Regions from separate parts of the Streptomyces sp. Ag82_O1-12 genome, predicted to be linked through region 1. Evidence: riboswitches for the same ligand, from Rfam matches in the RefSeq annotation. Region 1 holds a riboswitch; each other region holds the start of a gene.
What was found. A riboswitch is a leader RNA that binds a small molecule or an ion and turns the genes downstream of it on or off. The one in region 1 is predicted to bind cyclic di-AMP.
Positions count from the first base shown of each region.

Region 2: linked by a shared signal. The riboswitch ahead of QOL88_RS15930 (LysM peptidoglycan-binding domain-containing protein) and the one ahead of QOL88_RS24185 (C40 family peptidase) in region 1 are both predicted to bind cyclic di-AMP.
Region 3: linked by a shared signal. The riboswitch ahead of QOL88_RS23225 (transglycosylase SLT domain-containing protein) and the one ahead of QOL88_RS24185 (C40 family peptidase) in region 1 are both predicted to bind cyclic di-AMP.

Region 1 is NZ_FXUW01000001.1:5,232,064-5,235,893, forward strand. Features, by position in the region: gene QOL88_RS24180 (SLAC1 family transporter) at 1-722, opposite strand, end outside; gene QOL88_RS24185 (C40 family peptidase) at 801-1,976, opposite strand; cyclic di-AMP (ydaO/yuaA leader) riboswitch at 1,985-2,143, opposite strand; gene pcrA (DNA helicase PcrA) at 2,472-3,830, shown strand, end outside.
Region 2 is NZ_FXUW01000001.1:3,501,431-3,505,260, forward strand. Features, by position in the region: gene eno (phosphopyruvate hydratase) at 1-409, opposite strand, end outside; gene QOL88_RS15930 (LysM peptidoglycan-binding domain-containing protein) at 695-1,387, opposite strand; cyclic di-AMP (ydaO/yuaA leader) riboswitch at 1,391-1,557, opposite strand; gene QOL88_RS15935 (LysM peptidoglycan-binding domain-containing protein) at 1,786-2,775, opposite strand; gene QOL88_RS15940 (cytochrome P450 family protein) at 2,897-3,830, opposite strand, start outside.
Region 3 is NZ_FXUW01000001.1:5,047,516-5,051,345, reverse strand. Features, by position in the region: gene QOL88_RS23230 (polyprenyl synthetase family protein) at 40-1,050, opposite strand; cyclic di-AMP (ydaO/yuaA leader) riboswitch at 1,552-1,729, shown strand; gene QOL88_RS23225 (transglycosylase SLT domain-containing protein) at 1,733-2,512, shown strand; gene QOL88_RS23220 (HAD family hydrolase) at 2,476-3,324, opposite strand; gene QOL88_RS23215 (GNAT family N-acetyltransferase) at 3,517-3,830, shown strand, end outside.

The DNA of each region.
Region 1 (3,830 bases):
TGGTGCCGGGGCCAGAACAGCTCGGCGAGGAGCAGCGCGACGCAGGCGATCAGCGCGAGCACGAGCAGCGTGACGGTCGTCGTGCGCAGGGCGCTGGTGTTCTCCTCGTTCCACAGGTACAGGCGCGAGCTGTCGGCGCCGAGGAGTTTCGCCCCGGCCATGGAGGAGACGGCGAGGGCGCCGGCCGAGAGCCAGTGGTCCCCGCGCCCCTCCTCCACCTGCCGGGGCTGGAAGCGGAACAGGGCGAAGCAGTAGAGGGCGAGCCCCAGCCAGAACAGCACCAGGGCCGCGTGGGCGAGCCAGGCCGCCGAGTCCGCCGCGGCGAGCGTCGCGCCGAGCACGGCGAGCCCTTCGGTGGCCACACAGCGCAGGAACACCGTTCCGCGCCGCCCCTGGGCCTCCGCGGTGAGCAGCACCGCCCAGAGCAGCATGGCGAGGGCCAGCAGGGCTTCGGCGAGGGACTGCAGGCCGGCCGCGGAGAAGCCGGTGCCCAGGACGGCGGTCGCCGCCACCGTGGTGAGCGCGGCCGGCGTCTCCGCCCGCCACGCGCCGTGCCACCGCTGGGCGAGGCCCGCGGCCGCCACCAGCCAGGCCGCGCAGGCCAGGCCGAGGGCGATGCGGGAGAGGACGTCGTACCCCGCCGAGTCGAGACCGACCGACACGATGCCGGTCGCCAGCGCATACGTCGCCCACCAGGTGGCAAACGGGGAGGGACCGGACATAGCGCCGATGCTAGAGAGCGCCGCGCGGGTTACGAGAGGGGCACGCGCGTGTGCCCCTCAAAATCGTGGCGGGACTTCTCAGGCCGGGCGCACCACGCTGTGGATCGCGGACTCGCCGTCGTAGTAGATCGACTCCTCGCGCACGTACGTGCCGGGCTTCGGAGCGTGGATCATCATGCCGTTGCCGATGTAGACCCCGACGTGGGTGACGTCGTCGTAGAAGAAGACCAGGTCGCCGGGCCGGGCCTGGGAGAGCGGGACCGTGGTGCCCGCGTTCACCTGGTCGTAGGTCGTACGCGGCAGGGTGACGCCCGCGGCCTTCCAGGCGGCCTGGGTGAGGCCGGAGCAGTCGTAGGAGCCGGGTCCGACCGCGCCCCACACGTACGGCTTGCCGACCTGGGCCCGGGCGAAGGCGAGCGCCTTGTCGGCCTTGGTGGCGTACGAGGAGTCGGCCGGTGCCGTCGAGGAGGACGAGCCGGAGCCCGGCCCCGACGAGGAGGACCCGCTGTCCTGCTGCTGAGCCGCCTCCTCCCGCGCCTTCTGCTGCGCGGCCTGCTGCCGGGCCAGCTCGTCGGCCTTGCGGGCGGCCTCCGCCCGCTTCTCCTTCTCGATCGCCGCGAGCCGGGCCTTCTCCTCGGCGGTCAGCTTCGACATCAGCTCGCGCGCGTCGGCGAGCTTGCGCTGGACGGTGGCCTTGGCCGTCCTCAGGCCGTCCTGCGAGTCGGTGAGCGTCTCGAGGCTCTCGGTGGCCTCCTGGCGCTTCTTCATCGTCTCGGACTGCTGCGTGACGTAGTCGTCGACCGCGACCTTCTGGCGGCCGGTCATCCGGTCCATCAGCTGGGTCTGGTCGAAGTAGTCCTGCGGGGTGTCCGCGAGCAGGAACGTCGCGGTGTCCGGGGCGGCGGCGCCGGTGCGGTACTGGGCGGAGGCGAAGGAACCGAGCTCCTCGCGCGCCTCGTTGAGTTTCTGGGTGCGCTCGGCGACGTCGTCGAGGAGGGTGTCGGCGCGCTTGCGCTGCTTCGCGGTCTTCTCCTTGGCCGCGTTGTACTTGTCGGTCGCCGACTCGGCCTGGCGGTACAGGTCGTCGACCTTCTTCTCGACTTCCTCGAGGCTGGGCTTGTCGTCGGCCTCGGGGGCGGCGTTGGCCGACTGGGACAGCAGGGCCACGGAGGTGAGGGCCGCCGTTGCGAGGGCGGGGGTCCGTATGCCTGCCACGCGCGTACCCGTAGGACGCGACTTGCGGTGCGACGCCAAGGGAGGCGACTCCTTCCACGTTCCGCCTACCGAGTTAGCTGTCGGGTTCGGGCGGGTGGTTCGGAAGGTTTGCCCTACGGCCGTCTCCGTACAGGGAGTCGGGCCGATTCACCCCAGGTTCACGGTTGGGTCCCCGGCTCCGGCTGCCGCTGCGGCGCGCCGGACTCGGCGGAGGCCGCGCGGCCCGGCGACGTTCGCCGGTGGGGGTCATGCGGCCTGGTCGCACGGTAGCCAACTCGTGTGGCCCCTGTGAAGGTTGATGGGTGATATGCCCGATACATTTTCGTGACCTTACGCATGAGCGTTGCCGAGAGTGAGTGATCGAGGGGGATTGGTTGCAAGTCGTCCATAATTGCGAGGGTGTAGCAGGGCGTGATCATGTGGTCATGGAGGGCGACAATGCGCCGCCGGGCGGTCGGCCGGGGGCCCCGGTGCGGGGCGATGTTCTCAGGGCGGCGGCGGGCTGTCAGTGGGGCGCCCTAGACTCGGAGAGCGATGAGCAGCCTCTTTGACGACAGCTTCCTGGCGAACCTCCAGGCCCAGCGGGGCCCGGCCGACGAGCCCCCGCCGCCACCCGAGGACGATCATGTACCGGAGTCGATTCCGGACGATCTGTTCGGCGGGAAGTTCGACGCGCCCCCGGACCGGGACGCCTACTACCGCGACGGCGCCCCCCGCCCGGTGATCGACTCCGCCGCGCTGCTGGAAGGGCTGAACGACAACCAGCGCGCCGCCGTCGTCCACTCCGGCTCCCCGCTGCTCATCGTGGCCGGAGCCGGCTCCGGCAAGACCCGGGTGCTCACGCACCGTATCGCCCACCTGCTCGCCGAGCGGGACGTGCACCCGGGCCAGATCCTCGCGATCACCTTCACCAACAAGGCCGCCGGCGAGATGAAGGAACGCGTCGAGCAGCTCGTCGGCCCGCGCGCCAACGCCATGTGGGTCATGACCTTCCACAGCGCGTGCGTGCGCATCCTGCGCCGGGAGAGCAAGAAGCTCGGCTTCACCTCCTCCTTCTCGATCTACGACGCCGCCGACTCCAAGCGCCTGATGGCCCTGGTCTGCCGCGACCTGGACCTCGACCCCAAGCGCTTCCCGCCCAAGTCCTTCAGCGCCAAGATCAGCAACCTGAAGAACGAGCTGATCGACGAGGAGGACTTCGCCGCCCAGGCCACCGACGGCTTCGAGAAGACCCTCGCCCAGGCCTACGCCATGTACCAGTCGCGGCTGCGCGAGGCGAACGCCCTCGACTTCGACGACCTGATCATGACGACGGTCAACCTGCTGCGCGCCTTCCCGGACGTCGCCGAGCACTACCGCCGCCGCTTCCGCCATGTGCTGGTGGACGAGTACCAGGACACCAACCACGCCCAGTACGCCCTCGTCCGCGAGCTCGTCGGCACCTTTGAGCACCCCGTCGACGTCCCGCCCGAGGCGGAGGTCCCGCCCGCCGAGCTGTGCGTGGTGGGTGACGCCGACCAGTCGATCTACGCCTTCCGCGGCGCGACCATCCGCAACATCCTCCAGTTCGAGGAGGACTACCCGGACGCCACGACGATCCTTCTCGAGCAGAACTACCGCTCCACGCAGACGATCCTCAGCGCCGCCAACGCCGTCATCGAGCGCAACGAATCCCGCCGCCCCAAGAACCTGTGGACCAACGCGGGCACGGGCGCGCAGATCACCGGCTACGTCGCCGACACCGAGCACGACGAGGCGCAGTTCGTCGCCGAGGAGATAGACCGTCTCACCGACGCGGGCGACGCGAAGGCCGGCGACGTCGCCGTCTTCTACCGCACCAACGCCCAGTCCCGTGTCTTCGAAGAGATCTTCATCCGCGTCGGCCTGCCCTAC
Region 2 (3,830 bases), 1.7 Mb from region 1:
GGCCGCCCAGGTAGCGGAACAGCGGCAGGTCGCTGGCCTCGGAGGCGGCGTGGGCGACGGCGAGCGAGACGCCGAGGATGGCGTTGGCGCCGAGGGAGCCCTTGTTGTCGGTGGCGTCCAGGTCGAACATCGCCTGGTCGATCAGGCGCTGCTCGGTGGCGTCATAGCCGACCAGCTCCGGGCCGATCTGCTCGATGACCGCGAGGACGGCTTTCTCCACACCCTTGCCGAGGTAGCGGTTCGAGTCGCCGTCGCGGAGCTCGATGGCCTCGAAGGCGCCCGTGGAGGCGCCGGACGGGACGGCGGCACGACCGGTGCTGCCGTCGTCGAGGCCGACCTCGACCTCGACCGTGGGGTTGCCTCGGGAGTCCAGGATTTCCCGGGCTACGACGACGTCGATGGACGGCACGAGCATCTCCTTCTTATGTGACGCGGTGACGCGGGTCGCGTGGACCCGGCGAGGTGCGGGCCCGGTGGCTCGCGACATGAGCCTAACCGGCTCGGGACGATCGGCCACCGGGTCGCCCACCCCATGGACAGAACCGAGAGTAAATTGTTTCCGAACGGAACAAAGCCGGTTGCCGAAAAACCCCGCCCCGGTGCGTACGGGGGATGACGCACCGGGACGGGGAGCCTGTGGACCCTGGGCGGGTCCGGGCGGGCCGGAACCCTGGCGGGTCCGGTGAGCCGCTGCTTACTTCAGGTGCAGCTGCTGGCCCGTGTAGATGAGGTCGGCATCGTCGATGATGTCCTTGTTCAGCTGGTAGAGCTTCTCCCAGCCGCCCTTGACCTTCTTGTCCTCGGCGATCGAGCTGAGGGTGTCACCCTTGACGACCTTGTACTCGCCGTCGCCCTTCTTGACCTTCTTGCCGGTCGGGGTGGTGACGGTCTTCTTGGCCTCCGGGCGCTCGTCGGAGCGGGAGGCCGGCTGCTGGGTCTCACGGGACTCGGTGCTCTGCTGCTGGCTCTGCGAGGAGCTGCCCGAGTCGTTCGTGGAGCCGCCGCCGGTGTAACCGGCGCTCGACAGGCCCTTGCCGCAGACCGGCCAGGCGCCCTTGCCCTGACCCGCGAGAACCTTCTCGCCGATCTCGATCTGCTGCTCCTTGGTGGCCTGGTCGGCGGTGGCGGCGTACTTGGTGCCGCCGTAGCCGGCCCAGGTGGAGGCGGAGAACTGCAGACCGCCGTAGTAGCCGTTGCCGGTGTTGATGGACCAGTTGCCGCCGGCCTCGCACTGGGCGACGGCGTCCCACTCGGAGGAGGTGGCGGCGGAGGCGTTGCCGGCCGCCATCAGCGGGGCGGCGACGGCGGCACCGGTGACACCGGCGATGGCGATGGCCCGAGAGGCCTTGGACGGACGGCGGTGCGTGCCCTTGCCGGAAAACAGCATGGTGGATCCCCTCACCGACGCCTGCGAGGTGAGCTGTCGGGTTCGGGCCGGTTGAGTTGCCCGGCCGCGCCCCTCCCGGGACACGGCTTCACCCCAAGCCCTTCCGGCACAACTGTCCGGTCGGGCACCTACCTTGGGTCCCCCGCTCCTGCCTACGGCGCTTGACGCGACGACTGTTCCCGTACGGCCGCTGGCAGGATTCGGCGTTGCGGCAGCCGGGGCTCGCGGTGACGAGCGGTCACGACCGTAGACACGCGATCCACGGAATCTCAAAGACGATCAAGGCTTCTGAGATCTATCTCTCACGGGCCCCAAACAGGACATTCGCCGCGAAATATGACGCGAACTCGCGCGGTTTCGGGGCGACTTCCGCCCCCGTTTCCGCACTGCCCGAACGGCTACTTCTCGTCCCCTTCGCCCTCCACCGTGAGCTTCTGACCGGGCTGGATGAGGTTCGGGTCGGTACCGACGGCCTTCTCGTTGCCCACGTAGAGCGCGTGCCATCCGCCGCTGACGTCAAGGGAGTCGGCGATGGACCAGAGGCTGTCGCCGACTCCCACGATGTAATCGCCCTGGACGGCGTCACCGGAGCCCTCTTCGGAGCCCTCGTCACCGCCCGAGGCGTGACGGCCCGTGGACTCGTCCGCACGGCCGCTGTCGGACGGGAGGGATTCGTCGGCACTGGGGCCGCGATGGCGGCCGGAGCCGGTGTCGGTCAGCGCCGAGGATTCGTCACCCTGCCGCGCGTTGCCGGCCTCGCCGCTCTCCGGAGTGGCCGACGGAGAACCACCGGACCCCTGGTCCCGCGACGCGGAGTCAGCGGATTCAGACGACTTGTCCGACTTAGTCTTTTCATCCTCCGTGTCCGACGACGTGTCCGACGGCGTGTCGGACGACGACGGGGACGAGGAAGGGCTCGCGGAGGGCGACGACCCGAGCGAGTCGAGCAGGCCGGGCGAGTCCGTCGGGCCGGACGAGTCGGATGAACCGGACGCGCCGGAGTCCGAGTCCTTGCCCTGCTCGAGCCCGGAGAGCAGTCCGCAGGTGCGCCACGCGCCGACCCCCTGGTCGGCGAGGATTCTCTCGGCCACGGCTATCTGCTGGGAGCGGCTGGCCAGGTCGGCGCTCGCGGCGTAGTCGAGGCCGCCGTGGTTCTCCCAGTCCTCCTGGGACAACTGCAGGCCACCGTAGTAGCCGTTGCCGCTGTTCTGGCTCCACGCGCCGCCGGTTTCGCAGTCCGCGACCCGGTCCCAGGTCGTGCCGTCGGCCGCACTGGCGCCGGAGGCCCCGAGGAGCGGGATCGCGATGGCGGAGCCGGTCACTCCGGCCGCCACGAGGAGAGCCGGAGCCTGGCGGGGGCGACGGTGCCGACCGTTCCCGGAGAGCATACGGAGACCTTTCGCGAGACAGCAGTGACCGACGCGGCGTGATTCCCCGCCGCGTTGATGGGTGAACGTATCGGCAGTCGATCACTTGTCACAAGTTCATGCCGCGCAGATCACGTGAAGATCACAGGTCTGATGTTTCGTCACGTCCAGCCGGTGCTACCGGTGCGAACTCCACCGGCAGCGTGCGCAGCCCCCGCATGATGAGGCCGCCGCGCCACCGCAGCTCGGCCGGATCCGCGGCGAGCCGGAGGTCCGGGAGGCGGGTGAGCAGGGTGGCGAGCGCGGTGTGGCCCTCCAGACGGGCGAGCGGGGCGCCGAGACAGTAGTGGATGCCGTGGCCGTAGCCGAGGTGCTGGTTGTCGCGGCGGGAGAGGTCCAGCACGTCCGGATCGGCGAACCGCTCCGGATCCCGGTCCGCGGCGGCCAGGACCACGAGGACGGGGTCGCCGGCCTCGATGCGCTGCCCGCCGAGGGTGAGGGACTGCGTGGCGAAACGCCAGGTGGCGAGTTCGACCGGGCCGTCGTAGCGGAGGAGTTCCTCGACGCCGGTCTCCAGGAGGCCGGTCTCCCCGGCGGCGAGGGACGCCTGGAGCCGTGTGCGCTGCCCGGGGTGGGTGAGCAGGGCGTAGGTGCCGTTGCCGATCAGGTTCACGGTCGTCTCGAAACCGGCGAACAGCAGGATGAAGGCCATGGCCGCCGCCTCGTTCTCGGTGAGGTGCTCACCGTGGTCGGACGCGCGGATGAGACCGGAGATGAGGTCCTCGCCGGGGGCGGCCTCGGCGGGCAACGCCTCCCGCTTGCGGTGGATGAGGTCGGCGAGGTAGCCGCGCATCTTCTTCACGGACCGCGCGACGCCGCCCCTGGGACCGCCCTGGTGACGGATCATCATGCCCGCCCAGTCGCGGAAGTCGTCCTGGTCCTCGCGCGGGACACCGAGCAGGTCGCAGATGGCGTAGATGGGGAGCGGGAACGCGAACTCGTGGATCAGGTCGGCTGACCCCTTCTCCGCGAACCCGTCGATGAGGGTGTCGGCGAGCTCCTGCACCCGCGGCGCG
Region 3 (3,830 bases), 180 kb from region 1:
TTCTCCCCCGACCCGTAGGGGTCGTACGGGTCGGACGTGTCAGCCGGCCCGGTGCACCACCGCGTCGCTCAGCTCCAGGAGCGCCGCCTTCGCGGTGCACTCCGGCAGCGGTGCCAGCGCCGAGCGGGCGTCCTGGATGTAGCGGACGGTGTCCTGCCGGGCCTGCTCCAACGCCGGGTGGGCCCGCAGCAGGCGCAGGGCCTCGGCGTGCCGTGCGTCGTCGGTGAGGTCGGAGTCGAGCAGCTCGCACAGGGCGATGTCCTCGGCGAGTCCGAGCCGGGCCGCCCGCTCGCGCAGGCGCAGCACCGGCAGCGTGGGGATGCCCTCGCGCAGGTCGGTGCCGGGGGTCTTGCCGGACTCGTGGGAGTCGGAGGCGATGTCCAGGACGTCGTCCGCGAGCTGGAAGGCGACGCCGAGCCGCTCGCCGTACTGGGTCAGGACGTCCACGACCGTCTCGTCGGCGCCGGACATCATCGCGCCGAACCGGCACGACACCGCGACGAGCGAGCCGGTCTTGCCGCCCAGCACGTCCAGGTAGTGCTCGACGGGGTCGCGGCCGTCCTGCGGTCCGGCCGTCTCCAGGATCTGGCCGGTCACCAGCCGCTCGAACGCCTCGGCCTGCACCCGCACGGCCTCCGGGCCGAGGTCGGCCAGGATGTGCGAGGCGCGGGCGAAGAGGAAGTCGCCGGTGAGGACCGCGACGGAGTTGCCCCAGCGGGTGTTCGCGCTCGCGACGCCGCGGCGCACGGCGGCCTCGTCCATGACGTCGTCGTGGTAGAGCGTGGCGAGGTGGGTCAGCTCCACGACGACGGCCGACGGCACGATGCCGGGCGCGTGGCGGTCCCCGAACTGGGCGGCGAGCATCACGAGCAGCGGGCGGAACCGCTTGCCGCCGGCCCGGACCAGATGCTGGGCGGCCTCCGTGATGAAGGGCACCTCACTCTTGGTGGCCTCGAGCAAGCCTTCCTCGACAGCCGCCAGTCCGGCCTGGACATCGGCTTCCAGAGCCTGGTCCCGCACGCTCAGCCCGAACGGCCCGACGTCGGTCACGAGGGGTCTCCTGTCTGCTGTGTCTGCCGGTGGTTACGCGGATTGTCGATAGGTCGCTGCCCTCACTCGAGTCAGCGTATCCGGTCACGTTTCGATCACCGCCAGCACCCATGACTACAGGCCGGGTGGTATCCGATCACGACCGTTATGTTTTCGATCAACCTATAAGAACAGATATTTATCGACTTACCCAGGGGTAGCGAGTTATGCACGATTTGCCGTGATGAGTCGGTGAATTCCCCTTGGCGGAAATTGCCCTACGGACTCGTGATCAGTGAGTTGAATCACTCCTTCCGCTTTTCCCCCTCCCCGCGACAGCTGCCCCTAACGCCTTCCCCCGAAAGCCAGTTGAGCCTTGGCTCCCGCAAAGGATCAAGCGGCCCAAACACCCCCGACCAAGGTCAACCGCGCGATATGTGACTGAGGTGCTTGTTCCCGACATGTGCTCTCGCATACGTTCCGGCCCTGTCCGGCGGACGCCTAATCCTGCCGCCGCCCGGACTTCCCACGGAACCGACTCACTCACGCAGGGCAGGAGCGGGGGACCCAGGTAAGTCGCCGGTCCGCACAGCGGCACGGCTCGGGGTGAAGCCGCGCACGGCACACAGCGCCGTACGCGGCCGGGCACCTCCCGGCCCGAACCCGACAGCTCACCTCGCAGGCGCCGGAGAGGAACATCGCCATGGCCGCACGAGGCAAGCACCGTCGCCCCAGAACCAACCCGCTGACCCGAGGCATCATCGCCGCCGGTACCGGCGGAGCAGCACTCACCCTTCCGCTTCTCGGCGCCACCCACGCGAGTGCCGCCGAGCCCCAGAGCGCACCCGCCGCCGCACAGTCCGTGCCGCGGGCGGCCCAGCCCGCCAAGTCCCTCACGTACACCGTGGTCAAGGGCGACTCGCTCGCCCGTATCGCGGACAAGTACGACGTCTCGGGCGGCTGGAAGCAGCTCTACAAGGACAACCGCGCCACCGTCGGCGACAACCCGAAGCTGATCCACCCGGGTCTGAAGCTGACGGTGAAGACCACCAAGACGGACGCGGCGAAGAAGACGGCGACCCCGTCGTCCGCCCCCGCCAAGCCGGCCGCCAAGCCCGCCGGCGGCGTCGCCCAGGCCACCCAGGCGTCCGCGAAGACCTACGCGGACAACCTCGACGGGTGGATCCGCGAGTCGCTGGACATCATGGCGCAGAAGGGGATCCCGGGCTCCTACGACGGCATCTACCGCAACATCATGCGCGAGTCGTCCGGCAACCCCCAGGCCATCAACAACTGGGACTCCAACGCCGTCGCGGGCACCCCGTCCAAGGGCCTGCTCCAGGTGATCGACCCGACGTTCGCCGCCTACCACGTGGACGGCACCTCCTTCGACCCGTACGACCCGGTCGCCAACATCACGGCGGCCTGCAACTACGCGGCCGACCGCTACGGCTCGATCGACAACGTCAACGGCCCGTACTGAGCCGTACCGCCCAGCAGTCGCTCGAGGACGACGGCGATGCCGTCGTCCTCGTTCGACAGGGTGACCTCGTCGGCCACGGCCTTGAGTTCGGGATGGGCGTTCGCCATCGCGACGCCGTGGCCGGCCCAGTCGAACATCGGGATGTCGTTGGGCATGTCACCAAAGGCGATGGTGTCCGCCGGCCGCAGCCCCAGATGCTCGGCGGCCAGCGCGAGACCCGTGGCCTTGGTGATCCCGCACGGCTGGAGCTCGACCGTGCCGGGCCCCGACATCGTCACCGTCGCCAGCGAGCCGACCACCGAGCGGGCCGTCGCCGCCAACTCGTCGTCCGACAGATGGGGATGGCGCAGCAGCACCTTGCTGATGGGCTCGCCCCACAGCTCCTCGCGCCGGTCGACGCGCACGGCGGGCAGGGTCGGGTGCGGCATCAGATACCCCGGCTCGATCAGCGTGAGCCCGTCGACCCCGTCCTGGTCGACCGCCGCGTACACCTGCCCCACCTCGGCCTCGATCTTGCCGAGGGCGGCCTCGGCCAGCTCCCGGTCCAGGGTGATGGACCACAGCAGCCGGTCCGCGCCGGCGTCGTACACCTGAGCGCCCTGCCCGCACACCGCGAGCCCGGTGCACCCGAGGTCGTCCAGGAGCGGCCGCACTCTCGGCGCCGGCCGGCCCGTCACCACGAGGTGCTGGGCACCGGCGTCCGCCACCCGCGCGAGCGCGGCGAGGGACCGGTCGGAGAGGGTGTCGTCGCCGCGCAGCAGCGTCCCGTCCAGGTCGGTGGCGATGAGTGAATATGCGAGGGGTGCGGCCATGATCAGAGAATACGGACAGTGCGGCCCTTCGTTTCATCGCTCGGTGGACGCCGATTGCCCGGTTGAAGGCCTCTGTACCAGTTGGCAACAACATGCTCCGCTACCTACCCCTGGGGCCGCATAGAGCGGTACCTTCCAAGTGTCCAGGGGGGACTTGATCGGGGGGTCAGGTTGAGCAGTGGGCGCATTCGCGTGGCTGGGCACGGGGAGCTCGGCGAAGGGGAGAGGGAGCGCTGGCGTGCGCTGCGCGCCGCCTCGGAGGCACCGCGCAACCCTTTCATGGAGCCGGAGTTCACAGAGGCGGTCGGCCGGGTCAGGCCCGGGGCCCGCATCGCCGTGGTGTACGAGGGGCCGGAGCCGGTCGGCTTCCTGCCCTACGAGCGGGGCCCGTTGGGCCAGGGCCGGGCGATCGGGCTCGGTGTCTCCGACGCGCAGGGCGCGATCCTGCGGCCCGGCCTCGACCTGGAGACGGGCGAACTGCTGAAGGCATGCTCGCTGTCGAGCTT